Regions from separate parts of the Acidovorax sp. BLS4 genome, predicted to be linked through region 2. Evidence: riboswitches for the same ligand, from Rfam matches in the RefSeq annotation. Region 2 holds a riboswitch; the other holds the start of a gene.

Region 1 (14,830 bases), 2.4 Mb from region 2:
GAGCGGGCCGCGGCGCTGCTCGACGCGTTGCTGGCCCATGCGCGCCAGCGCGGGCTGCAATGGAGCCCGGCCGGGATCACCTCGTACCTCAACACCGTGCGGGTGGAGGAACAGCCGCCCTACCCGGGCGACCCGCAGATCGAGCAGCGGCTGTCGGCCATCGTGCGGTGGAATGCGCTGGCCATGGTGGTGCGGGCCAATGCCGCGCAGGGCGAGCTGGGCGGCCACATCGCCAGCTACGCCTCGGCGGCGGACCTGTTCGAGGTGGGCTTCCACCATTTCTTCCATGCGCGCACCGAGCAGCACGGCGGCGACCTGGTGTATTTTCAGCCGCACTCCGCGCCCGGCGTCTATGCGCGCGCCTACCTGGAAGGCCGGCTGAGCGAAGACTCCCTGCGCCACTACCGGCAGGAACTGGCCGCCGAGGCCAAGGGCATCCAGGGCCTGACCTCCTACCCCCATCCCTACCTGATGCCGGATTTCTGGCAGTTTCCCACCGGCTCGATGGGCATCGGCCCGATCAAGGCGATCTACCAGGCGCGCTTCATGCGCTACCTGGCCGACCGGGGCCTGTGCGACACGGCGGGCCGCAAGGTCTGGGGCTTCTTCGGCGACGGCGAAATGGACGAGCCCGAATCCATCGCCGCGCTCACCCTCGCCGCGCGCGAGGGGCTGGACAACTGCATCTTCGTCATCAACTGCAACCTGCAGCGCCTGGACGGCCCGGTGCGCGGCAACGGCCGCATCGTGGACGAGCTGGAATCGCTGTTCACCGGCGCCGGCTGGAACGTCGTGAAATGCCTGTGGGGTTCCGAATGGGACGCGCTGCTGGCGCGCGACCATGGCCACGCACTGGCCCGGGCCTTCGCGCAGACGGTGGACGGCGAGTTCCAGACCCTGAGCGCGAACGACGGCGCCTTCAACCGCCGCCACTTCTTCGGCAAGAGCCCCGAACTGCAGGCCCTGGTGGCCCACCTGTCGGACGACGACATCGACCGCCTGCGCCGCGGCGGGCACGACCCGGCCAAGGTGCATGCCGCCTTCGCGCGCGCGGCCGGCCACACCGGCCAGCCCACCGTGGTGCTGGCCAAGACGATGAAGGGCTACGGCATGGGCAGCGTGGGCCAGGGCCGCATGACCTCGCACCAGCACAAGAAGCTGGGCGCCGACGAACTGCTGGCCTACCGCGACCGCTTCCACCTGCCGCTGACCGACGAAGAGGCCCGCACCGCCGCCTTCTGCAAGCCCGCCGACGACAGCGCCGAAATGCGCTACCTGCACGACCGCCGCCAGGCGCTGGGCGGCTACCTGCCCGCACGCCGCGCCCGGGCTCCCAAAGTGGCCGTGCCACCGCTGCCGGCCACCGGGGGCTTTGCGCTGGAGGCCGACGGCAAGGCCATGAGCACCACCATGGCCTTCGTGCGCCTGATGGGCAACCTGCTGAAAGACGAGGCGCTGGGGCCGCGCGTGGTGCCGATCGTGGCCGACGAGGCACGCACCTTCGGCATGGCGGGGCTGTTCCGCCAGGTCGGCATCTATGCGCCGTTTGGCCAGCTCTACCAGCCCGAGGACAACGCCTCGATGCTGGTGTACCGGGAAGAAAAATCCGGCCAGATCCTGGAAGAAGGCATCACCGAGGCCGGCGCGCTGGCCTCGTGGACGGCGGCGGCCACGAGCTATTCGACGCACGGGCTGTCAATGCTGCCGTTCTACATTTTCTACAGCATGTTCGGCTTTCAGCGCGTGGGCGACCTGATCTGGGCCGCGGCCGATCAGCGGGCGCGCGGCTTTCTCATCGGCGCCACCTCGGGCCGCACCACGCTGGGCGGCGAGGGGCTGCAGCACCAGGACGGCAGCAGCCACCTGATGGCCTCCACCATTCCGAACTGCCGTGCCTACGACCCGGCCTTCGCGGGCGAGCTGGCCGTGATCGTGGACCACGGCATGCGCCGCATGGTCGAGGCGCAGATCGACGAATTCTTCTACATCACCGTCACCAACGAGAACGTGGCCAACCCCAGCCTGCCCGCCGACGCGCACGACGGCGTGGTGCGCGGCATGTACCGGCTGCGGCAGGGCGCGCCGGCACTGGCGCACCGCGTGCAGCTCTTCGGCAGCGGCGCCATCCTGGGCGAGGTGCTCAAAGCCGCCGACCGGCTGGAGCAGCAGCACGGCGTGGCGGCCGATGTGTGGAGCGTGACGAGCTACGTGGAACTGGCGCGCGAGGGGCAGGCCTGCGAGCGCGGCTGGCGCCAGGGCGAGCGCGATGCGGTGGGCAGCTGGTTCGAGCAGCAACTGGCACCCACTTCCGGGCCCATCGTCGCCGCGAGCGACTACGTGGTGGCATTGCCCGAGATGGTGCGCGCCTTCGTGCCGCCGGGCCGGCGCTATGTGACGCTGGGCACCGACGGCTTCGGCCGCAGCGACTCGCGCGCCGCCCTGCGGGCGCACTTCGCGGTGGATGCCGATGCCATCGTGCAGGCCAGCCTGCGCGCCCGCGAGGAGGACGACACCGACGAGGCGTCGGCAGAACAGCGGCGGCTGCAGGGGCTGGCCTCGCTCGCCGTCACCTGAGGCGGCGCGCCCCGCCTCCGCGGCGGGGCCTCTGCAATGACGGCCTTCAGTCGGCCAGCAGGCCCGCCACCCGTTCGCGCAGCAGATCGGGCTGCACCAGCGTGGCCGGCACGGCCGGCCCGACGTTCAGGCCCACCCGGTTGAACAGGCCGCGCCGGAAGGGCCGCGCCATCGCGGTGCCGCGCTCGATGCGGCTGAAATACGAGCCCCACAGGTTGGTCAGCGCCATCGGGATCACCGGGGGCGCCACGCCTTCTTCGCGGGCGCGCTCGAGGATCTTCATGATGCCGCCCTTGAACGGCTGCAGCTGCCCGTCGCGCGTGATGCCACCCTCGGGAAAGATCGCCAGCAAATCCCCTTCCCGCAGCACCTGCGCGGCGCGCTCGAACGCCGCGGCATAGACCGCGGGATCTTCCTTTTGCGGGGCGATGGGAATGGCCTTGGCCAGGCGGAACAGCCAGCCGAGCACCGGCACGCGGAAGATGCGGTGGTCCATCACGAAGTAGATCGGGCGCGGGCTGGCCGCCATGAGCAGCACCGCGTCCACGAAGCTCACATGGTTGCACACCAGGATGGCCGCGCCCTGGGTGGGCAGGTGCTCGTCGCCCCGGATCCTGAAGCGGTAGACGAAGCGCGAGGCCACCCACGCCACGAAACGCAGCAGGTACTCGGGCACCAGCAGGAAGATGTAGAACGCCACGATGGCGTTGGCGATGCCCGTGAACAGGAAGATCTGCGGCACCGAAAAGCCCGCGCCCAGCAGCGCGCCGGCGATGAGCGAGCTGCCGATCATGAACAGCGCGTTCAGGATGTTGTTGGCCGCGATGATGCGCGCCCGGTGCGTGGGCTGGCTGCGCATCTGGATCAGGGCATACATGGGCACGCTGTACAGGCCGGCGAACAGGCTCAGCAGCGCCAGGTCGGCCATCACGCGCCAGTGCGCGGCCTGCGCCACGAAGGCGCCCAGCCCCATCTCGGGCGCGGGCGGCAGGGAGCGGGAGGCAAAGTACAGGTCGATGGCGAACACGCTCATGCCGATGGCGCCCAGCGGCACCAGGCCGATCTCCACGTGCCGGCGGCTCAGCACCTCGCACAGCAGCGAACCCACGCCGATGCCCACCGAGAACACCACCAGCAGCAGCGAGGCCACGTGCGCATCGCCGTGCAGCACCTCCTTGGCGAAGCTCGGGAACTGCGAGAGGAACACCGCGCCGAAGAACCACATCCAGCTGATGCCCAGCAGCGAGCGGAACACCACGGGGCTGGCGTGCGCGAGTTTCAGGTTGCGCCAGGTCTCGGTCACCGGGTTCCAGTTGATCGACAGGCCCGGGTCGGTGGCCGGCACGCTCGGGATGAACTGCGCCACCGCGCGACCCGCCAAGGCCAGCAGCACGCAGGCCGCCGCCACCCAGGCATGGCCGATGTCCGGCACCGCCACCAGCAACCCGCCCGCCACCTGGCCCAGCAGGATGGCGACGAAAGTGCCCATCTCCACCATGCCGTTGCCGCCCGTCAGCTCGCGCTCGTTCAGCACCTGCGGCATGTACGCGAACTTGACCGGCCCGAACAGCGTGGAATGCAGCCCCATGAGGAAGGTGCAGGCCAGCAGCACGGCGGCGCTGGAGGCAAGGAATCCCCAGGCCGCCACCAGCATGATGGCGATCTCCAGGTTCTTCACGAAGCGGATCATGCGGGTCTTGTCGAACTTGTCCGTCAACTGCCCCGACGTGGCCGAAAACAGCAGGAAGGGCAGGATGAACAGCGCGCCGATCACCAGCCCGGCCATGGACGGCGGCATCCACGACACGCTGAGCTGGTAGGTCACCATCACGGTGAAGGCGAACTTGAACAGGTTGTCGTTCGCCGCGCCGGCGAACTGCGTCCAGAAGAAGGGTGCGAAGCGGCGCTGGCGCAGCAGGGCGAACTGGTTGGGGTGCGACGGCTCGGCCGCGCGGGGGTGGTCGGCCATGCGGGCCTGTTCTTGGCTCATGCCGTGCTCCTGTGTGGAATGGTTCTTCAGACGCGTCGCGCCGCGGCGCCAGGCTGGGCCCCCTCGTCCGCGCTGGCGGCGATTGTGCCCCGGCGCAGGCCCGTTACGGCCGCCGCCGGGCGGCGCCAGGACACCGCCCGCATGCACTGCGCCCAGTAGGCGCCCGGCAGCGGGGCGCGGCGCGGTGCCAGCGCTGCGATCACCGGCCATGCGGCCAGGGCCGCCGCCACGTGCTTGAGGCTGTGGCCCGACACCCAACCGCCCGTCCAGCCGAACACCGCGTGGTCGCCCAGCTCCAACAGCTTGGCCAGGGCATACCAGCCGATCACGGCCACCAGCGACAGGGGCGGCCGGCTGGACCGCGCCGGCACCATCGCCAGCGCCGCGACCAGCAGCATGCCCCCGCCCTGCAGCACGCCCCAGGGCAGCACCTGCCCCGCCATGCCCCAGGCCCGCAGCGACAACGCGCCCGCCAGCGGCAGCACACAGGCCAGCACCCAGGCGGGCCGCGCACCCATGCGCCCATCGACCGCCAGGCCCACCAGCCCGGTGAAGGCCACCAGCATGCCCATGCGGTCCCACAGCAGCGTGATGTCGTGCGGCACCGCGTGGTACAGCGCCGAGGCGCCGGCCGTGAGCAGCAGGCCCGAGAAGAAGACCGCCGCCATCACCGCCGTGGTGGTGCGGCCGGTGCCGGCCGCCTGCGCCACCCCCTCGCCGCACCCGCCAGCCTTGCCGCTGCGCACCCATTGCACCAGGCGCCGCACGCCCAGCAGCCCCATGAGGGCGAACGGCAGGTTGGTGAGCACGTCCATCGCATGCGCGATGCCCCACAGCGTGCGCTGGTCGGCAAAGGCATGCTGGTGCGGGTCCGCCGCCACCTGCGGGCCCCAGGCGCCCACGGCGGCCAGCACCGCCAGGGCGCCATACAAGGCCCATTCGGCCGGGGCAGGACGCGAGAGGAAGGCGCGGGAAAAAGAACGGGTGGACAACGGCATGGACGAAACTCCGGAAGGCAGCGGGATGGAACGGGGGACGGGAAGGGGACTGGAACGCAGTCTCTCCACCCTGGCCACACCAGGGCGCACGAAACGCGCCCAGGCCCATCGCCAGCCACGCCGGGTATCCATAATCGATACCCATGAGCACCACCGCCGACCTCGTTGCCGCCCTCAAGAAGGAACTCAAATCCGCGCAGATGACCTATGCGGACCTGGCCCAGGCCCTGGGCATGGCCGAGTCCAGCGTCAAGCGCATGCTGGCCAAGGGCGACATGCCGCTGTCGCGCATCGATGCGATCTGCCGGGCGCTGGCCCTCGACTTCGCCGACCTGGCGCGGCGCGTGGCCGATAGCCAGCCCCTGCTCAAGGAACTGAGCCAGGCGCAGGAAACGGCCGTGGTGGCCGACAAGAAGCTGATGCTCATGGCGATCTGCGTGCTGAGCCAGTGGACGCTGGAGCAGATCGTGACCACCTACCGCCTGAGCGAGGCCGAGGGCGTGAAGTACCTCGCGCAGCTCGACCGCATCGGCATCATCGAATTGCGCCCCCTGAACCGCTACCGCCTCAAGCTCGCCAAGACCTTCCGCTGGCGCCCCCATGGCCCGGTGATGCACTACTTTCGCGACCATGCGCTGCTCGACTACTTCGCCGGCAGCTTCGACGGCCCGGGCGAAGGCGTGCTGCTGGTGCACGGTGCGATCAGCCGCAGCCTGGCGCCGGCCTTCTGGGAACGCATGCAGCGCGTGGCGCACGATTTCGCGCAGCAGCACCTGGCCGACCAGCGCATGCCCGAGCGCGAACGCGAGGGCTACACCGTCCTGCTGGCGCTGCGCAGCTGGGAGTTCGACGTGTTCACCAGCATGCGGCGCTGAGCCGCGCCGCCCTTCGTTTCCGGCCCACCGCCCCAGCACCCGATACACCCCATGCCCCATCCTCCAAAGATCACCACCGTCGCGGTGCCACCCGGCAGCGCCATTGCATCGGCGCTGCCCGGTGCCTACTTCGCCGACAGCTATGAAGCCACCGACCCCGAGCCCGCGGGCAGCGCGCTGCAGGCCTGGCTGTCCACCCTGGCCCACGTGCCCGGCTGGACGAACCGGCTCATGGCGCTGCGCAACCGGCTGGTGCGGCTGGCAGGCCTGAAGGACCTGGGAGCGCTCGGTGGCGATGCCGCCCACCCGCTGCGCGACGCCGCCAGCTACCGGGTGGGCGACCGCGTGGGCATCTTCCGGATCCGGCACCTGGCCGAGGACGAAGTGGTCATGGGCCAGGACGACCGCCACCTCGACGTGCAGGTGTCGCTGACCAAGCGGCAACCGGCGGAGGGGCCGCCCCGCATCGCCCTGAGCACCGTGGTGCATGTGCACAACACGCTGGGCCGGGTGTACATGGCGCTGGTGGTTCCGTTCCACCGGCGCATCGTGCGCACCCTGCTGGCGCGCTACGCCGCCCGGTGAGGCGCGGGCGCTCGCCCCTGCCAGGCCGGAAACACCCGGTCACAACACTTCGCGCCGCGGCGACACCGGCTTGACGTTGGAGGATCACGATGGAGGTGCTGAAAAAAACACACAGCGCTTTTCCAAAGGAGATCGTCATGACCCGCAAGACCATTGCCCTCACCGCCGCCACGCTGGCCCTCGCCGCGATGGGCTCCGTCACCACCGTGGCACGGGCAGCCACCAGTGCCACCGTGATCGTGCAGTCTGGCGGACCGGTGTACCAGCAGCCCGGACCCGTGATGGTGCAGTACCAGGCACCGCCCCCGCCCCGCCGGGAAGCCGTGCCGCCCCCGCGCCGCGGCATGGTGTGGGAGACGGGCCATTGGGAATGGCGCGGCCATCGCCATGTCTGGGTGGCCGGCCACTGGGTCCGCGCCCGCCCCGGCTATGTCTACCGCCAGCCGGCCTGGGTGCAGCACGACGGCCGCTGGGAGATGCGCCGCGGCGGCTGGGACCGCGACGGCGACGGCGTGCCCAACCGCCAGGACCGCCGCCCGGACAACCCGAACCGGTACTGAGCCACGCGGGGCCCGCGCGGCCCCGCGCCCGCCGCATTCCCCCATGGCGGCGGCGCGCCCCCGGTCCATATGCATATGGCGCGCGGCGCATGAACGCTTGCCCACAATGGCGCATCGGTTCTCAACCCGCATTCAGCGCCCCTCTGCCATGCCGCTCCTTTTTCCCATCACCCACCACGCCACCCGCCGCATCGCCGCCGCCCTGGCCTGCGCCGCGGCCGCCACCTTCAGCTTCGCCGCCCACGCCGAAGCGGCCGGCTGGCCCCGGCAACCCATCACCCTGATCCTGGGCTTTCCGGCGGGCTCGGGCATCGACGTCGTCGCCCGCGCGGTGCAGGAGCCCCTGACCCAGAAACTCGGGCAGCCCATCGTCATCGACTACAAATCGGGCGCCGCCGGCAACATCGCCAGCGAGTTCGTGGCCCGCGCCCGGCCCGACGGCTACACGCTGGCCTTCGGCACCGCCGCCACGCATGGCAGCAACGCCGCGCTCTACCCCAAGCTGCCCTTTGACGTGGAGAACGACTTCGTCCCGGTGGGCCCGCTGATCGATGTGTCGAACGTGCTCACCATCAACCCCGACGTCATCGACGCGAAGACGCTCCAGGAGTTCGTCGCGCTGGTGAAGGCCCACCCCGGCCAATACAACTACGCCTCCACCGGCAACGGCGCCGGCACGCACATGGCGTTCGCCGAATTCAATGCGCGCCTGGGCCTGGACATGGTGCACGTGCCCTACAAGGGCGGCCCCGAAGCCATCACGTCGGTGGTGCGCGGCGAGACCTGCTGCATCATGAACCAGGTGCAGACCGTGTTGCCGCACTACAAGGCCGGCAGGGTGCGCCTGCTGGGCGTGACCACCGCCAAGCCCGTGGCCGCCGTCAAGGAGGTGCCCACCATCGCCTCCAGCGGGCTGCCGGGCACGCAGGGCTTCGACAGCTCGATCTGGTTCGGCCTCTTCGCGCCCAAGGGAACGGACGCCGCCGTGGTGCAGAAACTCAACACCGCCCTGCGCCAGGTGCTGGAGCAGCCCGAGGTGCGCGAGCGCTTCGAATCGCAGGGCAACGCCGTGCGCATCGAGACGCCCGCGCAGTTCCGCCAGACCGTCCACACCGACCGCGCCAAGTGGGCCCAGGTGGTGAAGGACGCCCGGATCCGCATCGACTGACCGCACGGCCCGCCCCCTTCGCCGCGCACGGGGTTTGCGCCGCGCGGCTTCGCTGCTACGATGCACCCCGCAGGAGAGCGAACGGCCCCCGGGCCGCTCCACCGAAGGCGCAAACTCCCATACACGCTCAGGTCCCGTACTGCACCACCATCAAAGCCGTCTGGAGAGCCGCCATGCATGCCATGGCGCACCGAAGGAGCAAGCCCCTCGCCGTGTTGGCGCAGGGTGAATCTCTCAGGTACCAAGGACAGGGGGAGCGGCAGCACGGCAGATCGCCGTCGGCTGCACGCTATCGAGTCAATAGCACCACGCCGGCGATCTGCTTGCGCAAACCTTCCAAAAGGCTTGTGAATCATGCGCGTGATCGTTCTCGGTGCCGGCCTGCTCGGCACCACCTCCGCCTATTTCCTGCAGCAACTCGGCCACGAAGTGACCGTCATCGACCGCCAGGGCGTTCCCGGTGCGGAAACCAGCTTCGCCAACGGCGGGCAGATCTCGGTGAGCCATGCCGAGCCCTGGGCCAACCCCGGTGCGCCGTTCAAGGTGCTGAAATGGCTGGGCCGCGAAGACGCCCCCCTGCTCTTTCGCCTGCGCGCCGACATGCGCCAGTGGCTGTGGGGCCTGCAGTTCCTGCGCGAATGCACGCCGGCCCGCACGCGGCACAACATCGAGCAGATCGTGCGCCTGGGCACCTACAGCCGCGACACGCTGCAGCAGCTGCGCCGCGATACGGGCATCCAGTACGACCAGCGCACGCAGGGCATCCTGCACTTCTACACGAGCGCCCGGGAGTTCGATGCCGCGCTCGCTCCCGCCGAGCAGATGCGCGCCCTGGGCTGCGAGCGCCGCGTGGTCAGCGCCGACGAGGCCGTGCGGCTGGAGCCCGCGCTCGCCCACATCCGCCCGCAACTGGCCGGCGCCACCTACACGGCCGAGGACGAATCGGGCGACGCCAACACCTTCACGCGCGAGCTGGCCCGGCTGGCGCAGGCGGCGGGCGTGCAGTTCCGTACCGGCTGCCACATCACGGCGCTGCGCACGGCAGGCGGCGCCATCGACCATGCCGAGATCACCAACGCGGAAGGCCGCTTCGAACGCGTGCGGGGCGATGCCTACGTGCTGGCCATGGGCTCGTTCAGCCCGCTGCTGGCCGAGCCGCTGGGCATGCGCCTGCCCATCTACCCGGCCAAGGGCTATTCGGTCACGATGCCCGTGCGCGATGCCTCGGCGGCCTACGAGGTGAGCCTGACGGACGATGAATTCAAGCTCGTCTTCTCGCGCTACACCAGCGAGCGCGGCGACCGCCTGCGCATCGCCGGCACGGCGGAACTCAACGGCTACCAGCGCGACTTGAACCCCGTGCGCTGCGAAGCCATCGTGCGCCGCGTGGAAGAACTCTTTCCTGGCGCGGGCGACACGCGCCAGGCCCAGTTCTGGACCGGGCTGCGCCCCGCCACGCCCAGCAACGTGCCGCTGATCGGCAAGACGAAGATCGGCAACCTGTTCCTCAACACAGGGCACGGCACGCTGGGCTGGACGCACGCCTGCGGCTCGGGCCGCTCCATCGCCCGCATCGTGAGCGGGCTGGCGCCGGAAGTGGACTTCGCCTTCACCGGCATGCCGCGCACGGCCGCGCCCGCGCTCCTGCCAGTGACCTGAAGTCAAATGCTATTATTTTTATAGCTTCCAACGCATGATTTTCTAGGGCGTGAGGCCAAAAAGGCTCAACATCCCGTTGGGCCACCCCCGGGAAGGGGCGCACGGCCTGCGGGCCTGCCGGCGCGGGGCCTCCCGCGGTCGCTGGGCTCAGACCGGCGCGTGCTCGCTGGTGAACACCGTGAGCACGCCGGTGTAGCCGTACAGCCGGTGGTGGGCGATCTCGCCGCCGGCGAAGAACCCCACCAGCGGTACGTCGCCCAGCGCGTGGCGCACGATCTGCAGTTCCGCGCTCGGCCCGCCGAAATGCGGGCCGCCGCGCCCGGAGCAACTCACGTAGATCGCGCCCACGATGTGCCGCTGCACGGGCGCGCGCGTGGCCCCGTCGGCACCGCCGCCCAGGGCCTGTGCCAGCGCACGGCGCTCGCTGTCGGTCGACGGTGCGGGCAGGGTCTCGGCCTCCTCGGGCGTGAGTTCCTCGCGGATCTCGGCGCAGATGCGCATCAGGTCGGCGCGGGCCGCCGCCACGTTGCGCTGGCAGAACGCCAGGCGCATGCCCTCTTCCACCTGGTCGGCCAGGGCCACGCCCCGGCGCGTGGCGTCGAGCCCCACGATGTGGCGCACCCGGGTGTCCGTGCCGAAATGCCCGGCCCGGCCGAGCGGCTGCACGCCGGCATCCACCAGGCCCGCGAGCGTGGCCCGCACTTCGCGCAGCGCGGGCTGCGGGTCACCGTCGAGCGAGATGTGCAGCGTGTCCAGCAGCGCATCCAGCGCCGGCTGGCCGTCGAGCGCCAGCACCACGTTGTCCTGCGCCTCGGTGATGGTGCACAGCGGCCCCACGGGCTGGCAACCCTGCGTGACGCGCGACAGCAGGCTCACGCCCTCGCTGAAGGCCACGCCCGACAGTCCGCCGTCGAACACGCCGCGCGCGCCGCCCTGCCCCGCGATGTTGCCGTTGCCGCCCACGGCGAACTGCACGCTTGCGTTGCGGCTGGCCGACAAGCCGCCGAACAGGTAGCCGGTGGCCGTGCGGTCGGCCATTTCATCGATCAGCTCGGCCAGGTCGGGCGTGCGGCCGTCCGCGTGCACGAGCGCCGTGTGCGCGACGAACCCGCTGGCCGCATTGCGCGCCAGCGGCGCCACGCCGGAGAACACGCGGTACTGGTCGGACCGCAGGTCCAGCAGCATGACGGACAGCGCCGGCTCGTCGAAGTATTCAGCGTTGTTGGCCGCCACGCCCACGCCCACGGTGCCGCTCCAGTCGGTCACCTCGGGCAGTTCGGCCGACACGAAGTCGAGCAGGGCCTGCGCCTCGTCCGCATAGTGGTCGGTGATGTAGAGCACCCCCAGGGTGGGCGCGCTGGCGTACTGCGGCAGCGCCATCTGCGCGCGCAGTTGCGCCAGCACCAGCGCGGCCGCCATGCGCCACTGGGGATGGGTGGCGTGGCCGTTGGGAAAGAGTTTCATGGTCGGTGGCAAAGGTCGCGGCGGCCCGCTGCGCGGGCGGCCATGTCAGAAAAAAGTGCGGGTGGTGGCGGTCACTGGCCCGTCCGCTTGCGCGGCGCGGCGGACCTGGCTGCGGCCGGCGCGGCGGTGCGCCGGGCCGCTGGAGAAGGCGCCGCCGCCGGTTTCCTGGCGGCCGCCTTCTTCGGCGCAGCCGCCGGCCGGGTGCGAGGGGCTGCGGTACCGGGCGCGGCAGATTGGCGGCTGCGGGCCGTTGCCGCCTTGGCACCCTGCGGCGCCTGGGCCATGCGCGCGGCCTCCTGCACGCCCTGCAGCCCCTGTGAGGCCAGTTGCGTGGCCATGTCGGTGGCGGTCTTGAAGGCCTCGGCCGCCGCGCCGCGCGTGGCCTCCACCGCGGCCTGGTGCGACGCGTCGCCCATCGCCTGGGCCGCGATCTGCTGGAACTGGCTGGTCAATGCACCCCACCACTGCATCGGGTCCACGACGCCGGGCAGCGCGGTGGACGCCGCGCCTGCGGCTGCGTGGTCGCTGGCGGCGTCTTCTTGGGCCGCGGACTCGGAAGCGGGCGCCTCGGCCGGTGGCTCGCGCTGGGGCTCGCGGTAGGCGGCGGGGCTGGCACGTGCGGGCTCGGGGGCGGGCGCCGCAGGCGATGGCTTGGGCGCGAAGGCACCGGCCAGATCGCCCATCGCCACGTTCATACCCTTGAGCGTGGCGAGGGTCATCTTCTGCACCTCCAGCGCCTGCACCGTGGCGCTCAACGCGCGCGAATTTTGCTCCAGCCAGAACTGCACGGCCTTCAATTCATCGATGCGTTTTTCCAGTTCTTCCACGCTGACCGTCGGGGCCACCCAGCTCGACAGGCTGGGCATCTGCGGCACGCCGCCCGGCGCGCCTTTGGCCAGGTTCTGGAGGAAGTCGAAGCCCGGCACGAACCTGCCGAAACCGAAGGGGGATGTGTCGCTCATGGCCATTCCTTTGCGATGCGCTGCATGGCGCCGGTGGGGATGGGACAGCTTAACGCGATTGCCCCGCGGGGCCAACGCAGCGGGCATCGCCCGGCATCGCCAGGGCACCTCGCCGGCACCGCTTTCTGCGCGCGCCTCGGGGCCTTCGAACCCAGCATCCATGCCGCTTGCAGCGTGCAATCCGCGTGCGGCCCGCGCCCGCCGATGCAAACCCCCTAGAATCCGGCGACCAGCATGCTGGAATGTTCACCACTTTTTCCGAGAAATACCAACACCATGGCAACTGCAAAGAAAACCACCGCGCCTGCAAAGAAGGCCGCTCCCGCAGCCAAGAAGGCGGCAGCCCCCGTGGCCAAGAAGGTCGCAGCCCCGGCCAAGAAGGCCGCTCCCGTGAAGAAGGTCGCAGCCCCCAAGGCCAAGGCCCCCGTCGCCGCCAAGGCCGCCCCTGCCGCGCTCAAGCCGCTGAAGGAAGTGTTCACGAAGACCTCGCTGATCGCCCACCTGGCACAGCAGGCCGGCGTCGAGCCCAAGGCCGCCAAGGCCGTGCTCGCAGCACTGGAATCGGCCATCCTGGCTTCGGTGCACAAGAAGGGCTCCGGCGAATTCACGCTGCCCGGCCTGATGAAGATCGGCCTGCAGCAAGTGCCTGCCAAGAAAAAGCGCTTCGGCAAGGACCCGTTCACGGGTGCCGAGCGCTGGTTCCCCGCCAAGCCCGCCTCGGTCAAGATCAAGACCCGCGCGCTGAAGAAGCTCAAGGACGCCACGGTCTGATCGACCAGTGCGCTCCGCGGTGCCTTGGCGGCACCGCCAGCCCAACAAAAAAAGCCGGCACCTGTGCCGGCTTTTTTCCATGCGCACCGCGCTCCCATCAGGGCTCCAGATACCACTGCGCCAGGCGCTTGCGCTCGCCGGGGCCCACGCCCAGCCGCTGCTCCAGGTAGCGCAGCACGCCGCCATGGTCCGTGTCCACGGCATGCAGCGCCGCTTCGAGAAAGTCCTGCTGCACGCGCCACAGCACGTTCAGCACCGCCTCCGGCGCAGCCCCGTTCACCTGCGCGGGCCGCCGATACAGCCCGTTGGTGAGCAGGTAGTCCTGCATCACCACCTCGCGCGACACGCCCAGCGCCAGCAGGATGAGCGCCGCCGCGAAGCCCGTGCGGTCCTTGCCCGCGGTGCAGTGAAAGACCAGCGGCGTGTCGTTGTCCAGCAGGTGTTCGAACAGCGCGGCGAACTCGCGCGTGTTGTGCGCGACGAAAGCGCGGTAGGTGTCGCGCATCAGCCCCATCGCGATCTCGGGCGTGAGCGTGTGGCCCGACAGCGCCATCTCCTTGGCACGCTGCACCACCGTGGGCTCGATGGACAGCGGGTAATAAGCCACGTCCGGCAGCACGTAGGCCAGCGTGGCGCGCTCGTGCTCCCCCCGGAAATCCACGGCGCGCGCCAGACCCAGCGCCGACAGCGCCCGCGCGTCTTCGGGGGTCAGCGCGGCCAGGTGGTCGGAGCGGAACAGGCGGCGCCAGCGCACGGGCCGCCCCTGCTCGCCCGGGTAGCCGCCCAGATCGCGGAAATTCGTGGCGCCCAGCAGGTTCAGCGAACGGGTGTAGGAAGGTGAGTCGCTCATGCAGCCACTTTATGCGAAAGGCGCGCGGACCGGAGGGGCCGCAAGCGCATCGCCCGCAAAGCCCATCCCAGGCGAACCCCTGCCCCAATCGCAAGGCGCCCCCTATACTGGCTACGGAGCACCCGACCCCGCTGGAAGCCATGGCGGTGGCATGGATGCAAGTGCACAGAAAGAGGCACGGAGAAAGAACGCAAGGGCGAATGCCGCCCCCCTGCCAAGCGGGTCCCCGGCGCGAGGGGCCGGGTTCGAAGCGGAGAGGTACATGAAGAATCCAAGGCCAGCGACCGTCCACGGTCCGGCCTTCCATTCCATAATTTCAGGAGGAGGCTTGCATCCATGAAGAAGACGCTGGCGAACGCTTCCACCAGAAAGCT
Region 2 (14,830 bases):
CCCGTGGTAGGCCGCGAGGATGAGCGCGGTGTAGCCTTTTTCATCGCGGACATTGAGGTCGTAGCGGGCGGCGATGAACTCGCCGAGCATGTCACGCCGGCCCTCGCGGGCCGCATCGAAGAAATAGCGGCGCAACTGCCGCTGGACCTGGGCCGGATCGGTCGGAGCTGCCGGCTCGGCCCCCGCCGCGGCTGCGGGTGGCGACGCAGATGCCGCCGCTGCCGTGCCTGGGACCGCACTGGGGGCTGCGCTGGGGGCCGCACCCGCTGCGCCAGCCGCCATCGCGCCCATGCACAGCACGGCCAGCACCCAGTGGCGCGATCGATGGGAAAGGGACATGCCGATCTCCTTGAAATGGGGGGACGGTCGTGGGAGAGGCACCGCCAGCGGCGCCCCTCGATGCAGCACGCGGGCGCCAGGACGGCCCCCACGCGTGCATCGCATGCCCCGCATCAGTCCTGCAGCGCCGAGGCCAGTTGCTTCACGCGGGCCAGGTCGCCCTTGGCCACGCGGGCCACGCCCGTGCCGTACTCGGGATCGGCCTTGTACAGGAACGACAGGATGATGTGCTTGCTCTCGGCATCGGCGCCGGCCAGCGATTCGCCGAAGCTCTGGATCAGGTCCTCGCGGTCCTTCTTGCCGTAGCTGCGGTACAGATCACCGGCCTGCTTGAAGTTCTGCTCCTTGCCGATCTTGGCCTGCTGCGTGGTGCCGGACAGCGGCAACTGGCTGTAGCGCGCCGCCGAAACCTGCGGGCGGGGCTCCAGGCGGCTGGGCTCGTAGTTCACGCCGCTGGTCGTCTGGCCGAAGTTCAGCGTACCGTCCTGGTTGCCGTTGTTCACGCCGACGCGGGGGCGGTTCACCGGCAGGCTCAGGCCGTTGGTGCCCACCCGGTACAGCTGCGTGTCGGCGTATGAGAACACGCGGCCTTGCAGCAGGCGGTCTTCCGAGGGCTCGATGCCGGGCACCACGTTGGCGGGCGCCATGGCGACCTGTTCGGTTTCCTGGAAGAAGTTGTCCACGTTCTTGTTCAGCACCATCTGGCCGATCTTGCGCTCAGGCACATCGGGCCAGATCTTGGTGGCGTCCAGCGCGTTGAACTCGAACTTGTTCAGGTCCTCGGGCTTGAGCACCTGCACGTACAGGTCCCACTTGGGGAAATCGCCCTGCTTGATCGCGTTGACCAGGTCGTTGGTCATGTGGCTGTAGTCCTTGGCCTGGACGGCGGCGACCTGCTTGGGGTCGAGGTTCTTCAGCCCCTGCAGGCTCTTCCAGTGGAACTTCACGTAGTGCACCTGGCCCTGGCTGTTGACCAGCTTGTAGGCATGCACTCCGTTGCCGTCCATGAACCGGTAGCCGGCGGGCGTGCCCTCGTTCGAATAGAGCAGCGTGAGCGTGCGCGTGGCCTCCGGCACGTGCGAGAAGAAGTCGAAGCGGCGGGAATCGTCGTCCAGGTTGGTGCGGGGGTCCGGCTTGAACGCATGCACCATGTCGGGAAACTTGATGGCGTCGCGGATGAAGAAGGTGGGGAAGTTGTTGCCCACCAGATCCCAGTTGCCCTGGCTCGTGTAGAACTTGGTCGCGAAGCCGCGGGGGTCGCGCAGCGTCTCGGGGGAATGGTTTCCGTGCACCACGGAAGAGAACCGCACGAACACCGGGGTGCGTTCGCCGGCGCTGAACACCTTGGCCTGGGTCAGCGAAGACAGGTCTTCCGTTGCCACGAACTCGCCGCGCACGCCGGTGCCGCGGGCATGCACGACGCGCTCCGGAATGCGCTCGCGATCGAATCGCTGCAGCTTCTGGATCAGCTGCACGTCCTGCAGCAAAGTGGGGCCGTTCGGGCCGGCGGTCTGCGAATTCTGGTTGTCGCCCACCAGGGCGCCGTTGTCGCGCGTGAGGGCGGATTGGGCGAACGCCGCAGGCGCTACCAGCACGCCGTGCAGCACCAGCGCTGCGGTGAAGATTTTTCTGGTTGTCATGGAAACTCCGCTCCAGTCGTTAAGGGAAGCGAATGATCCACGTGGCGGAATGTCGCTCACAAGGGGGGTTTGGCTATGGCCGCGATGAATATTGCCGATGGGCCCCTCACAACCCTTTGATGGAGTGCCGTCAATGCCGGAAAGCGCGCGGACGGGCGCTATTAAAAAAATAGCAATCTACGAATCGAAACACCCCGCCGGTCGCTTTTTATTACATATCCGAAGCGCTTTCCGGGGTCTTTCGGTTAATTGCCGTCAGTCGAGCCAGCCCAGCAACGCCGCCTTGACCGCGGCCGCCGTCTTGTTGGGCGTCTGCAGTTTGGCAGTGGCGTTCTTGAGGTGAAACCGCACCGTGTTTTCGGAAACGTCCAGAATCTGCGCAATATCCGCCATGGTTTTCCCATCCGCCGTCCATTTGAGGGCTTCCAGTTCGCGCGGGGTCAGGAACGCCTTCTGGCGGGTGCCGTGCAGGGCTTTCATGGCACGGCCCATGGCCTCGTACGAGGCGCTTGCAAGGAACGACATGCGGGGCTCGTTCGCCTTGAGTTCCTCCTCTGCCAGGGGGACACGGGAGCGCACCAGGGTCAGAACGCCGCGCAGGCTGCCCGCGCTCTGGTTGGCCTGCGACCAGCCGACCTTCAGCCCATGGGACTGCGCTTCACGCCACAACTCGGGCGCCGAGGCGAAAAGCTCGTCGCTCCAGACCACGGGCCGCTCGGATTTGCGGCAATGGGCCACGGTGGGGTCGATATGGTGGTATTCGGCGACGGAATATCGCCTTTGCCACGCTTCCGGAAAATCGTCCACCTGGACCACCTGCGGGCGGGAGATGGGGACGGGAATGTAGAGGGTATACGCGCATCGCTCGAAACCCAATTCCGTTGCCGCGGACTTGATTTTGCTGAAGATTCTGTTCTTGCACGTCTCATTGGAGAAACATTCAGAAACCTTGTGCTGCCACGACTGCACTGCCATCACCACCCCCTTTTTGATTAACTATTTATTAATCAGTCTACCCAGCAATGTTTTGGGAGTGCTCTCTTTCGCCATGCCGATTGGGATGCGCAATATGAAAACAGTGCATAACCCCACCCGATTCCAAGGACGCGCGGGGGGGGCCGAACAGGGCTCAGCGGTGGGCCTGGATGGTCGCCAGAATGCCCAGGGTGAACATGGCGCACGCGGCCCATTGGGCAGGCGCCGGCCAGTGGCCGTCCCAGGCGAAGGAATAGACGAGAGCGAACAGGGTCTCGCTCACGATCAGCTGGCCGCACAGGCTGGCAGACAGGCGCTGGCTGGCCACATTCCAGAGGATGGTGGCCAGCCAGGTCGCGCCCAGCCCGATCGCAAGGCAGACCAGCACAAAGGCGCCGAAACCTGGCTGCGCCGCCAGGTCTGCCAGAGGCGTGCCCTTCACCCCCCACAACAGCCATCCCCCCAGGCCCGTGGCCACGCCCAGCCAGTTGGCCCATTGGGTTGCGCCCACCTCCGGGTGGCGCTGCACCCAGGCCGAATTGAGGATGGCGAACGCGGTCCAGAAGACCAGCGCCACCAGCACGATGCCGATGCCGCGCCACCAGTACGCCCCGCCACCCGCAGCCGGCGATCCGCCCTCCCCGTGCGGCGCGAACGCCATCAGCGCCAGGCCCGCCAGGGTCAGGGCCAGCCCCGGCACCAGGGCCGCCCAGCGCAGCCCCTTCGGCTTGCCCAGCAGCATGACCCACACCGGGATGGTGCCGATGATGAGGGCCGGCACCTCCACCCCCGCATCGCGGATCGCCAGCACCAGCAGCAGGTAGTAGCCGGTGAATCCCAGCACGCTCAGGCCCAGGGCGGCCCCGGCCTGCCGGGCGGTGGGCCAGCGCACCGCTCGGCGCGTGCCGGGGCGCAGGCCCCACAGCAGCATGCCCACGGCCATGGCGCCATAGGCCACGAAACGGCCAGCGGTGAGGTCCACCGACGCGAACCCGGCCGCCATGCGCGGCGCGACGAACACCAGCCCCCAGAGCGCGCCCGCGGCGAGCCCTGCCAGGATTCCAGTCAGCATCGGCCGGCGGTCAGACCGCGAAACCGTCGTCGGCGGCGATCACCGCGCCGTTCACGAAGTGGCTCTGGTCGCTGGCCAGCATCACGATGAGCGCATCCAGGTCCTTGGGCTGGCCCACGCGCTTGCGCGGCAGCATGTCCAGGAGCTTGCGGCCCTGCTCGGTCTGCCAATGGTGGTGGTTGATCTCGGTGTCGATGTAGCCCGGGCACAGGGCGTTGACCGTGATGCCGAAGCGGCCCCATTCGAGCGCCATGGCACGCGTCATGTGCACCACGGCCGCCTTGCTCATGCAGTAGGCACCGATCTGCGGCAGCACCTTGAGGCCGGCCATCGAGGCGATGTTGATGATGCGCCCGCCGGTGAAGCTGCCCGGCGCCGCCCCGCGCGAGCGCGCCAGCATGCGCTTGCCGACCTCCTGAGCCACGAAGAAGGCGCCCTTCACGTTGGTGTCGAAGATGAAGTCGAAATCCTCGGGTTCCACGTCCTGCAGGCGCTGGGTGGTGGAGACGCCCGAGTTGTTGACCAGGATGTCGATGGAGCCCATCTCCGTCTCGGCGTGGGCCACGGCCGCCTTGATGGAGTCGTGGTCGGTCACGTCCAGCTCGATCACATGGGCGTCGCCGCCCTCGCCTTCGATGCGCGCGCGCAGCTCCTTGAGCTTTTCCACGCGCCGGCTGGCCAGCACCACGCCGGCCCCTGCGGCAGCCAGCGTGCGGGCGAACTGCGCGCCGAGCCCGCTCGATGCCCCGGTCACGAAGGCGACGCGCCCTTCCAAATCGATGCTGTAAGCCATGGGATGTCTCTCTTGTCAGAAAATAGAACGATCGTTCGATTGTCGGTTTTCCGTGAATACAATCTGTCCGACCGACGGACTGCGCGCAGGCCAGTCGCCCGCGGCGGATCACCCATTATCAAACCACCACGAGACACCCATGACCCCAGAAGAAATCCTCGCCCAACACGGACCCCGCGAAGCCATGGAGTACGACGTGGTGGTCGTCGGCGGGGGCCCAGGCGGCCTGGCCACCGCCATCCGGCTCAAGCAGCTCGCCACCGAAAAAGGCCAGGACATCTCGGTCGTGGTGCTGGAAAAGGGCTCCGAGACCGGCGCGCACATCCTGTCGGGCGCCATCATGGACCCGAAGGCGCTGACCGAGCTGATCCCCAACTGGAAGGAGCTGGGCGCGCCGCTCAACCAGCCCGTCACCGACGACGCCATGATCTTCCTGGGCGAAAAGTCGTCCTGGCGCACCCCCAACTTTCTGCTGCCGCAGTGCTTTCAGAACCACGGCAACTACATCGTGAGCCTGGGCAACGTGGTGCGCTGGCTCACCACCCAGGCCGAAAACCTGGGCGTGGAGATCTTCCCCGGCTTTCCGGCCGCCGAAGTGCTCTACAACGAAGACGGCTCGGTCAAGGGCGTGGCCACCGGCAACCTGGGCGTGAGCAAGGAAGGCGAGCCCACCGCCGACTTCCAGCTGGGCATGGAGCTGCACGCCAAGTACACGATCTTCGCCGAGGGCGCGCGCGGCCACCTGGGCCGCCAGCTCATCAGCCGCTTCAAGCTGGACCAGGGGCGCGACCCGCAGGCCTACGGCATCGGCGTGAAGGAACTGTGGGAAATCGACCCCAAGCGCCACCAGCCCGGCTTTGTCATGCACACGGCCGGCTGGCCCATGGACAGCGACACCTACGGCGGCGCGTTCCTCTACCACGCCGAGGACAACAAGGTCACGCTGGGCTTCATCACCGGGCTGGACTACTCCAACCCCTACCTGAGCCCGTTCGAGGAATTCCAGCGCTGGAAGACGCACCCCAACATCCGCTACTACCTGGAAGGCGACGAGGCCAAGGGCATCAAGCCGGCCAAGCGCATCGGTTACGGCGCACGCGCCATCACGGCCGGCGGCCTGCTGTCGCTGCCCAAGACAGTGTTCCCGGGCGGCGCGCTGGTGGGCTGCGAGGCGGGCTACCTCAACGTGAGCCGCATCAAGGGCAGCCACGCGGCCATCAAGACCGGCATGCTGGCGGCCGAAGCGGCCTACGACGCGGTGCACGCGGGGCGCCAGCACGACGAACTCACGGCCTACCCCGAGGCGTTCGAAAAGAGCTGGCTCTACGCCGAGCTGAACAAGGCGCGCAACTTCAAGGCGTGGTTCAAGAAGGGCCTGGCCACCGCCACGCTGATGAACGGCATCGAGCAGTTCGTGCTCAAGGGCAACATTCCCTGGACGCTGCACCGCGACAAGCCCGACCACGCCTACCTGAAGCCTGCCGCCGAGTGCAAGCCCATCGTGTACCCCAAGCCCGACGGCAAGCTCACCTTCGACCGGCTGTCCAGCGTGTTCATCAGCAACACCAACCATGCCGAGAACCAGCCGGCGCACCTGACGCTCAAGGACCCGAGCGTGCCGGTCAATATCAACCTCGCCAAGTACGCCGGCCCCGAGGCGCGCTACTGCCCCGCCGCCGTGTACGAGTTCGTGCCCGACGAGGCCAAGGGGGGCGATGCCCAGCGGCTGCAGATCAACGCGCAGAACTGCGTGCACTGCAAGACCTGCGACATCAAGGACCCGACGCAGAACATCGTCTGGGTCACGCCCGAGGGGGGCGGCGGCCCGAACTACTCCGGCATGTGAAGCCTCCCCCGCCCTCGCCAGGGTGACCCGAAGGGCCTGCGTTGCAGGCCCTTTTTTCGTGGCGATTCCGACGGCCTTTGCAGGAACGCGCCTACAGGACCCTCCTGACCCGCGGGCGAGACTGTCTGGCCTTTCCGCGCCGCGCACTGCAGCGCAGTATCAAGAACCACCACGCCATCGAAGCAGGAGACCCCATGGCCCGTTCCCCCGCCCCACGCTACCGCACCCACCGTCGCCCGCTCTGGCCCCTGGCCTTGGGCGCAGCCGCCGTGGGGGCAGCGCTGGCATTCTCGGCCAGCGCATCCGTGCGGGCCCCGCGGGGCATCGAGGTGGTGGAGGATTTCAACGTGGACCGCTATGCCGGGCACTGGTACGAGCTGGCCCGCATCGACCACCGTTTCGAAAAGGGCCTGGTCCAGACCAGCGCCCACTACAGCCGGGGCCCGGACGGATCGGTGCAGGTGCTCAACCGCGGGTTCGATCCGGCCCGCAAGCGCTGGCGCGAATCGCGCGGCCGGGCGGTGTTCATCGGCCGCCCCGACCAAGCATCGCTCAAGGTGTCGTTCTTCGGCCCCTTCTACGGCGGCTACCACGTGGTGGCGCTGGACGAGGACTACCGCTGGGCCATGGTCGTGGGCGCGAGCCTCGACTACCTGTGGATCCTGTCGCGCACCCCCACCCTGCCCCGCGGCGTGCGCCCCCGCCTGCTGGCCCAGGCACGCGCGATGGGCGTGGACATGGACCGCATCGTCTGGGTGCCGCAGGACGAGGACGGTGCTGTGCGCATCGCAGCCTGACGCGGCACAGCGCCAACGTCGCACCCCATTGCTCCCGAATTAATAGCATCCAAGGCAATCAAATCTAGGGCAATCGGCACTTTTCAGCACAAACCGCTTGCCTTGGCCCGTCCGAGCCCCCCGGCACCTCCACGGTCACTGCGCGAACAAAGGCAGGTCGGCCCGCTTGAGCGTGCGCAGCACGAAGCTCGACCGGCTGTGGCGAATGCCCTTGATCTTGTAGAGCTTCTCGCGCAGCAGCCGCTCGTAATCGCGCGTGTCCTTGACCACCACGCGCAGCAGGTAGTCGTAATCGCCCGACACCAGGTGCGCCTCGATGACCTCGGGAATGCTGGCCAGGGTTTCGCCGAACTTCTCCAGCGTGTTGTCCGAATGGCTGTCGAGCGTGACCTGAACCAGCACCGTGTCGTTCAGATCGAGCGCCTTGGGGTTCAGGCGCACGGTGTAGCCCTCGATCACGCCCGCCTCCTCCATCTTCTTGATGCGGCCCCAGCAGGGCGACGGGCTCAGGCCCACGGCGTTGCCGATCTCCTGCAGGCTGGCGCGGGCGTCGGCCTGCAGGACGGAGAGGATTTTTCTGTCGAGGCGGTCCATGCACTGCATTGTTCTCCCAATTCACATATTTCAGAAGAATTTTCTGCAAATCTGGCATTTTTGAAGAAATTCAGAAAATCCATCCAGTGCCCGCACCGCATACTTCATCCATCAAGGCGCCCTTACCGGGGCGCACGAAACAGGCAGGGCCCCGGCGGATTACCGTTCGCCGGGGCGCTTGGCTTTCGAAAGCATGGCCTTCTGGATACACGGCAAGCCCCCGCGCACACCGCGGTCGGATCGCCCGGCGCGCACCGGCGCTGCAGTTAGAATCCGCCCGGTCAGGAGAGAGCGCCGCCCCGTCACCGGGATTGCCGGCGCCGCCGAAGGCGCAGGGTGACCCCGAACGCTCAGGCAAAAGGACTGGCAAAACGCCCGCAGGGATGCGGGCGTTCCCCTTGCTGGAGAGAGGTCCGCCGCGTGCGCGGGCCCACCGAAGGAGCAAGCCCCGCGCCGCCTTGGCACGTGGGTGAATCTCTCAGGTAAAGCGGACAGCGGGGCAAAGGCGTGGCCATGGGGCCGCGTTCCCATTTGCCCTTGCTGGAGATTGCCATGTCCGCCGCCGACGCCGCCCTGCTCACCACCCCGCTGAATGCCCTGCACCTCGAACTCGGGGCCCGCATGGTGCCGTTCGCCGGCTATTCCATGCCCGTGCAGTACCCCGCCGGCCTGATGGCGGAGCATCTGCACACGCGCCAGGCCGCCGGCCTGTTCGACGTGTCGCACATGGGCCAGTTGCGCCTGTTGGGCAGCGATGCCGCGGCCGCCTTCGAATCCCTCATTCCCGTGGACGTGATCGACCTGCCCGTGGGCAAGCAGCGCTACGGCCTGCTGCTGAACGACGAGGGCGGCATCATCGACGACCTGATGTTCATCAAGCAGGGCGAGGGCGACATCTTCGTGATCGTGAACGGCGCCTGCAAGGCCGGCGACATCGCCCACATCCAGGCCCGCATCGGCCAGCGCTGCGAGGTCGTCCCCATGCCCGACCATGCGCTGCTGGCGCTGCAGGGCCCGCAGGCCGTCGCGGCGCTGTCGCGGCTGGCACCCGGCATCGAGCAACTCGTCTTCATGACCGGCGGGCGCTACGAGATCGCGGGCTGCGAGGCCTTCGTCACCCGCAGCGGGTACACCGGCGAGGACGGGTTCGAGATCTCGGTGCCCGCATCGCAGGCCGAGGCGCTGGCGCGCGCCCTGCTGGCGCAGCCCGAGGTGAAGCCGATCGGCCTGGGCGCGCGCAACTCGCTGCGCCTGGAAGCGGGCCTGTGCCTGTACGGCAACGACATCGACACCAGCACCACGCCCCCCGAAGCCGGCCTGAACTGGGCCATCCAGAAGGTGCGCCGCACGGGCGGTGCGCGGGCCGGCGGCTTTCCCGGCGCGGCCAAGGTGCTGGCGCAGATCGACGACCCGGCCACCCTGGCGCGCAAGCGCGTGGGCCTCACGGCGCTGGAGCGCGTGCCCGTGCGCGAACACACCCCGCTGCAAAGCGCCGCGGGCGAGGCCCTCGGCGAGGTCACCAGCGGCCTGCTGGGCCCGAGCGTGAACCAGCCCATCGCCATGGCCTACGTGCCCCCGGCGCTGGCCGCCATCGGCACCCGCGTGCAGGCCATCGTGCGCGGCAAGCCGGTGCCCATGCAGGTGTGCGCGATGCCTTTCGTGGCGCCCCGCTACTACCGCGGCTGAAACGGGCAGCCGGGGCCACCGCCAAGGCGGCGGCCACCGCTACATTCCAGATTCCTTTTCTTCATTTTTCAGGAGCCCCCATGACCGTTCAATACTCCCGCGATCACGAGTGGATCGACGCCGCCGATGCCAACGCCGCCGTGGTCGGCATCACCGTCCATGCCCAGGATGCCCTGGGCGACGTGGTGTTCGTGGACCTGCCCGAAGTCGGCAAGACCTTCTCGCAGGGCGAAGTGGCCGGCGTGGTCGAGTCCGTCAAGGCCGCCGCCGATGTGTACATGCCCGTCTCGGGCGAGGTGGTGGAAGTGAACGAGGCGCTGCGCGCCGACCCCTCGCTCGCCAACTCCGATCCCTTGAACGCCGGCTGGTTCTTCAAGGTCAAGCTGTCCGAGCCGGCCCAGTTGTCCGGCCTGATGGACGAAACGGCCTACACCGATTTCGCCAAGAACGCCTGAGCCTTTTCCTTCCCCTTTCTTTTTCCGTCCACGGTCCTCTTCCATGCTGATGCAATCCGCCCTGCCGCTTGGCGCGCTTGAAAACGCCACCGAGTTCCTGCCCCGCCACATCGGCATCGACGGGGCGGACGAACAGCACATGCTCTCCGCCATCGGCGAGGCCTCGCGCCGCGCGCTGGTGGACGGCATCGTGCCGCGCTCCATCGCGCGCAGCCGGACCATGGACCTGCCGCCCGCCACGACGGAAGCCGCGGCACTGGCCGAACTGAAGGCCATCGCCGCACAGAACCAGGTGCTGCGCAGCTTCATCGGCCAGGGCTACCACGGCACGCACACGCCCGGCGTCATCCTGCGCAACATCCTGGAGAACCCCGCCTGGTACACGGCCTACACGCCGTACCAGGCCGAGATCTCGCAGGGCCGCATGGAGGCGCTGGTCAACTTCCAGACCATGGTGTGCGACCTCACGGCCATGCCCATCGCCAACGCCTCCATGCTGGACGAGGCCACCGCGGCGGCCGAGGCCATGACGCTGGCCAAGCGCTCGGTCAAATCGAAAAGCACGCGCTTCATCGTGGCCGGCGACGCGCACCCGCAGACCATCGAGGTGATCCAGACGCGCGCCGCGCCGCTGGGCATCGAGGTGGTGCTGGCCAATTCGCTGGCCGAGTGGAATGACGCGCTGGACGGCGACTACTTCGCCGTGCTGGCGCAGTACCCCGCCACCAGCGGCCGCATCGACGACCTGGCGGCCGATGCCGCCAAGGCGCATGCCAAGGGCGCGGCCTTCATCGCCGCGGCCGACCTGCTGGCCCTCACCCTCATCACGCCGCCCGGCGAATGGGGTGCGGACATTGTGGTGGGCACCACGCAGCGCTTCGGCATGCCCATGGGCGCGGGCGGCCCGCACGCCGCCTTCATGGCCTGCCGCGACGAGTACAAGCGCTCCCTGCCCGGCCGCCTGGTCGGCGTGAGCGTGGACGTGCACGGCAAGCCCGCCTACCGCCTGGCGCTGCAGACGCGCGAGCAGCACATCCGCCGCGAAAAGGCCACCTCCAACATCTGCACGGCCCAGGTGCTGCCCGCCGTGGTGGCCAGCATGTACGCCGTCTACCACGGGCCCCAGGGCCTGATGCGCATCGCCCAGCGCGTGGCCGCCTACGCCGCCATCCTGGCCAAGGGGCTGGAGCAACTGGGTGCGCCGCTGCGCCCGCAGGCCGCCTTCGACACGCTGTCGCTGCACACCGAAGGCGCGACGCAAGCCATCGCGGCCCGCGCCGTCTCGCTGGGCGCCAACCTGCGCGTCTATTTCGAGAACTACCTGTGCATCTCGCTGGACGAGACCACCACGCGTGCCGACATCGAGCTGCTGTGGAAGGTGTTCGCCCGGGACGGCCAGGCGCTGCCCACCTTCGCCGCCTTCGAGAAGGGCGTGGAGCCGCTGATCCCCACGGGGCTGCGCCGCACCAGCGCCTTCCTCACGCACCCGGTATTCAACACCCACCATTCCGAGACCGGCATGCTGCGCTACATCCGCCAGCTGTCCGACAAGGACCTGGCGCTGGACCGCAGCATGATCCCGCTGGGCAGCTGCACCATGAAGCTGAACGCGACCAGCGAGATGATCCCCATCACCTGGCCCGAATTCGCCAACGTGCACCCCTTCGCCCCGGCCGACCAGCAGCGGGGCTACCGCCTGCTCGACGAACAGTTGCGCGCCTGGCTGTGCGAGGCCACGGGCTACGCCGGCATCAGCCTGCAGCCCAACGCGGGCTCGCAGGGCGAATACGCCGGCCTGCTGGCCATCAAGGCCTACCACGCGGCCCAGGGCGAGGGCCACCGCAACATCTGCCTGATCCCCAGCAGCGCGCACGGCACCAACCCCGCCAGCGCCCAGATGGTGGGCATGCAGGTGGTGGTGACGGCCTGCGATGCCAACGGCAATGTGGACCTGGCCGACCTGCGCGCCAAGTGCGAGCAGCACAGCGCGCACCTGGCCTGCGTGATGATCACCTACCCCAGCACGCACGGCGTGTTCGAAACGCAGGTGAAGGAGCTGTGCGCGCTGGTGCACCAGCACGGCGGGCGCGTGTACGTGGACGGCGCCAACATGAACGCCCTGGTGGGCGTGGCCGCCCCCGGCGAATTCGGCGGCGACGTGAGCCACCTGAACCTGCACAAGACCTTCTGCATCCCGCACGGCGGCGGCGGCCCCGGCGTCGGCCCCGTGTGCGTGGTGGCCGACCTGGTGCCCTACCTGCCGGGCCACCGCACCGCGGCCGCGCAAGGCGCCCTGGGTGCCGACGCGAACGCTGCCAACGGCGTGGGCGCGGTCAGCTCCGCCCCGCTGGGCAATGCCGCCGTGCTGCCGATCAGCTGGATGTACATCCGCATGATGGGCGCCGAGGGCCTGCAGGCCGCGACCGAGACGGCCATCCTGTCGGCCAACTACATCAGCGCGCGTCTGAAGGACCATTACCCCACGCTGTACGCGAGCGCCAACGGCCACGTGGCCCACGAGTGCATCCTGGATCTGCGGGGCCTGAAGGAAACCAGCGGCGTGATGGCCGAGGACGTGGCCAAGCGCCTGATCGACTACGGCTTCCATGCGCCCACGCTGTCGTTCCCGGTGCCCAACACGCTGATGGTGGAGCCCACCGAAAGCGAAACGCTGTCCGAGCTGGACCGCTTCATCGACGCGATGATCGCCATCCGCGAGGAGATCCGCCAGATCGAATCCGGCGCCTGGCCGCAGGACGACAACCCGCTCAAGCACGCGCCCCACACGGCCGAGAGCCTGCTCGCCCCGGACTGGACGCGGCCCTACGCCCGCGAGACCGCGGCCTTTCCGGTGGACGCCTTGCGCCGCAGCAAGTATTGGTCGCCGGTCGGCCGCGTGGACAACGTCTGGGGCGACCGCAACCTGTCGTGCAGCTGCATTCCAGTGAGCGACTACGCGTGACGGAGAGGGGTGCGCCGGCCGCGCCACGGGCCCGGCCGGCCTGGCCCTCCAACATGGGGTGACAGGGCCGCGGGCAGACTCTTTAAGATCGCGGGCTACCTTTTTTTTTAGGAGATGCTTTCGTGCGAAATTCCTTGTGCGCCCTGCTTGCCGGGCTTGTGATCGTTCCCGCCGCCATGGCGCAGACCGCCCCCGTCACCCTGCCCAGCGGGCTGGTGTACGAGTCGCTGAAAGAAGGCACCGGCACCTCGCCCAAGGCCACGGACACCGTCAAGGTGCACTACAAGGGCACGCTGCCGGACGGCAAGGAGTTCGACAGCTCCTACAAGCGCGGCGAGCCCACCGAGTTTCCGCTCAACCGCGTCATTCCCTGCTGGACCGAAGGCGTGCAGCGCATGAAGCCGGGCGGCAAGGCCAAGCTGACCTGCCCGCCGGCCATCGCCTACGGCGAGCGCGGCGCGGGCGGCGTCATTCCCCCCAACGCCACGCTGAACTTCGAAATCGAACTGATCTCGGTCCGCTGACCCGTCCGAGGGCCCGCCATCCATGCTGCTCCAGGTCGGCGAGCTGGCCCGGCGCACCGGCCTCACGGTGCGCACGCTGCACCATTACGACGAGGTGGGTTTGCTCAAGCCCTCGGGCCGGTCCGAGGCGGGTTACCGCCTCTATAGCCCGTCCGACGTGCAGCGGCTGCACGGCATCCAGACGCTGCGACAGATGGGCCTGCCGCTCAGCGACATCGCGGCCCTGCTGGCGGGCGACGGCATGGCGCCCGAGCAGATCATCGGGCAGCAGATCCGCGCGCTGGACCAGCAGATCGCGCAGGCCACCGAGCTGCGCGGCCGCCTGTCGCTGCTGCGCGACGGGCTGGAGGCCGGCGCCGAGCCCGACATGGGCGACTGGCTGCAGGCGCTGGCGCTCATGGCCACCTACGGCAAATACTTCAGCGCGGCCGAGCTCAAGCACATCTTCTCCCATTGGCACCGCATCGAAGCGGACTGGCTGGTCGTCAGGGACCAGGTGCGCCAGGCCATGGACGAGGGCCTGCCGATCGATGCGCCCGCAGTCCAGGCGCTGGCCTACCGATGGATGGCGCTGATGCTGCACTGGATGGACGGCGACATGGACCTGCTGGAACGCTGGGGCCACATGTTCCGCACCGAGCCCAGCACCCAGGGCCGCAACCATGCGCCGCCGGGCGACATGATCCGGTACATCGAAGGCGCCATCCAATTGCGCATGGACCTGCTGCTGCGCTACCTGGACCGTGACGACCTGCGCCGGCTGGGCCAGGTACACCACACGCAATGGCAGCACCTGGAACAGGAAGTGCAGCAGTTGCTGGACCAGGGCATTCCCCCGGGCCATCCGCGCGCGCGGGCGGCCGCCGCGCATTGGGACACCCTGTTCGGCACCCTTTGCCGCCACGACGCGGGGCTGCGCGCCAAGCTGATGCGCGCATCGGCCAGCGAGCCCCTGCTGCGCGCCGGCTCCCCCTTGAGCGAGCCCGTGCGCAACTACCTGCACGCCGTGCCACGCCTGCCGGCCGCCGCGCCATCGCCCTGAAAAAAATGGCTTGACCCTCACGCTACGTGAGGCTTCACAGTCGGCCCCCATCGCTGCCCCTGCGCAGCCAACGGACCGACCCATGACCCCTTCGCCCCACCACCC

Evidence for each region. A riboswitch is a leader RNA that binds a small molecule or an ion and turns the genes downstream of it on or off. The one in region 2 is predicted to bind glycine.
Region 1: linked by a shared signal. The riboswitch ahead of R1Z03_RS22775 (D-amino acid dehydrogenase) and the one ahead of gcvT (glycine cleavage system aminomethyltransferase GcvT) in region 2 are both predicted to bind glycine.

What each region holds. Positions count from the first base shown of each region.
Region 1 covers NZ_CP136797.1:4,942,921-4,957,750, forward strand. The annotation lists gene mdeB (alpha-ketoglutarate dehydrogenase) at 1-2,574, shown strand, start outside; gene R1Z03_RS22745 (MFS transporter) at 2,621-4,564, opposite strand; gene R1Z03_RS22750 (hypothetical protein) at 4,591-5,562, opposite strand; gene R1Z03_RS22755 (helix-turn-helix transcriptional regulator) at 5,706-6,437, shown strand; gene R1Z03_RS22760 (DUF2867 domain-containing protein) at 6,489-7,022, shown strand; gene R1Z03_RS22765 (YXWGXW repeat-containing protein) at 7,160-7,582, shown strand; gene R1Z03_RS22770 (tripartite tricarboxylate transporter substrate binding protein) at 7,731-8,750, shown strand; glycine riboswitch at 8,901-9,011, shown strand; gene R1Z03_RS22775 (D-amino acid dehydrogenase) at 9,105-10,409, shown strand; gene R1Z03_RS22780 (FIST N-terminal domain-containing protein) at 10,557-11,873, opposite strand; gene R1Z03_RS22785 (PhaM family polyhydroxyalkanoate granule multifunctional regulatory protein) at 11,945-12,835, opposite strand; gene R1Z03_RS22790 (HU family DNA-binding protein) at 13,112-13,606, shown strand; gene R1Z03_RS22795 (tyrosine-protein phosphatase) at 13,704-14,456, opposite strand; gene R1Z03_RS22800 (diguanylate cyclase domain-containing protein) at 14,793-14,830, shown strand, end outside.
Region 2 covers NZ_CP136797.1:1,966,500-1,981,329, reverse strand. The annotation lists gene R1Z03_RS09210 (ankyrin repeat domain-containing protein) at 1-339, opposite strand, end outside; gene katB (catalase KatB) at 453-1,979, opposite strand; gene R1Z03_RS09200 (autoinducer binding domain-containing protein) at 2,235-2,954, opposite strand; gene R1Z03_RS09195 (DMT family transporter) at 3,109-4,026, opposite strand; gene R1Z03_RS09190 (SDR family oxidoreductase) at 4,037-4,819, opposite strand; gene R1Z03_RS09185 (electron transfer flavoprotein-ubiquinone oxidoreductase) at 4,959-6,665, shown strand; gene R1Z03_RS09180 (lipocalin family protein) at 6,860-7,462, shown strand; gene R1Z03_RS09175 (Lrp/AsnC family transcriptional regulator) at 7,598-8,056, opposite strand; glycine riboswitch at 8,337-8,424, shown strand; glycine riboswitch at 8,448-8,561, shown strand; gene gcvT (glycine cleavage system aminomethyltransferase GcvT) at 8,609-9,742, shown strand; gene gcvH (glycine cleavage system protein GcvH) at 9,823-10,197, shown strand; gene gcvP (aminomethyl-transferring glycine dehydrogenase) at 10,241-13,159, shown strand; gene R1Z03_RS09155 (FKBP-type peptidyl-prolyl cis-trans isomerase) at 13,282-13,683, shown strand; gene R1Z03_RS09150 (MerR family transcriptional regulator) at 13,706-14,725, shown strand; gene R1Z03_RS09145 (MFS transporter) at 14,808-14,830, shown strand, end outside.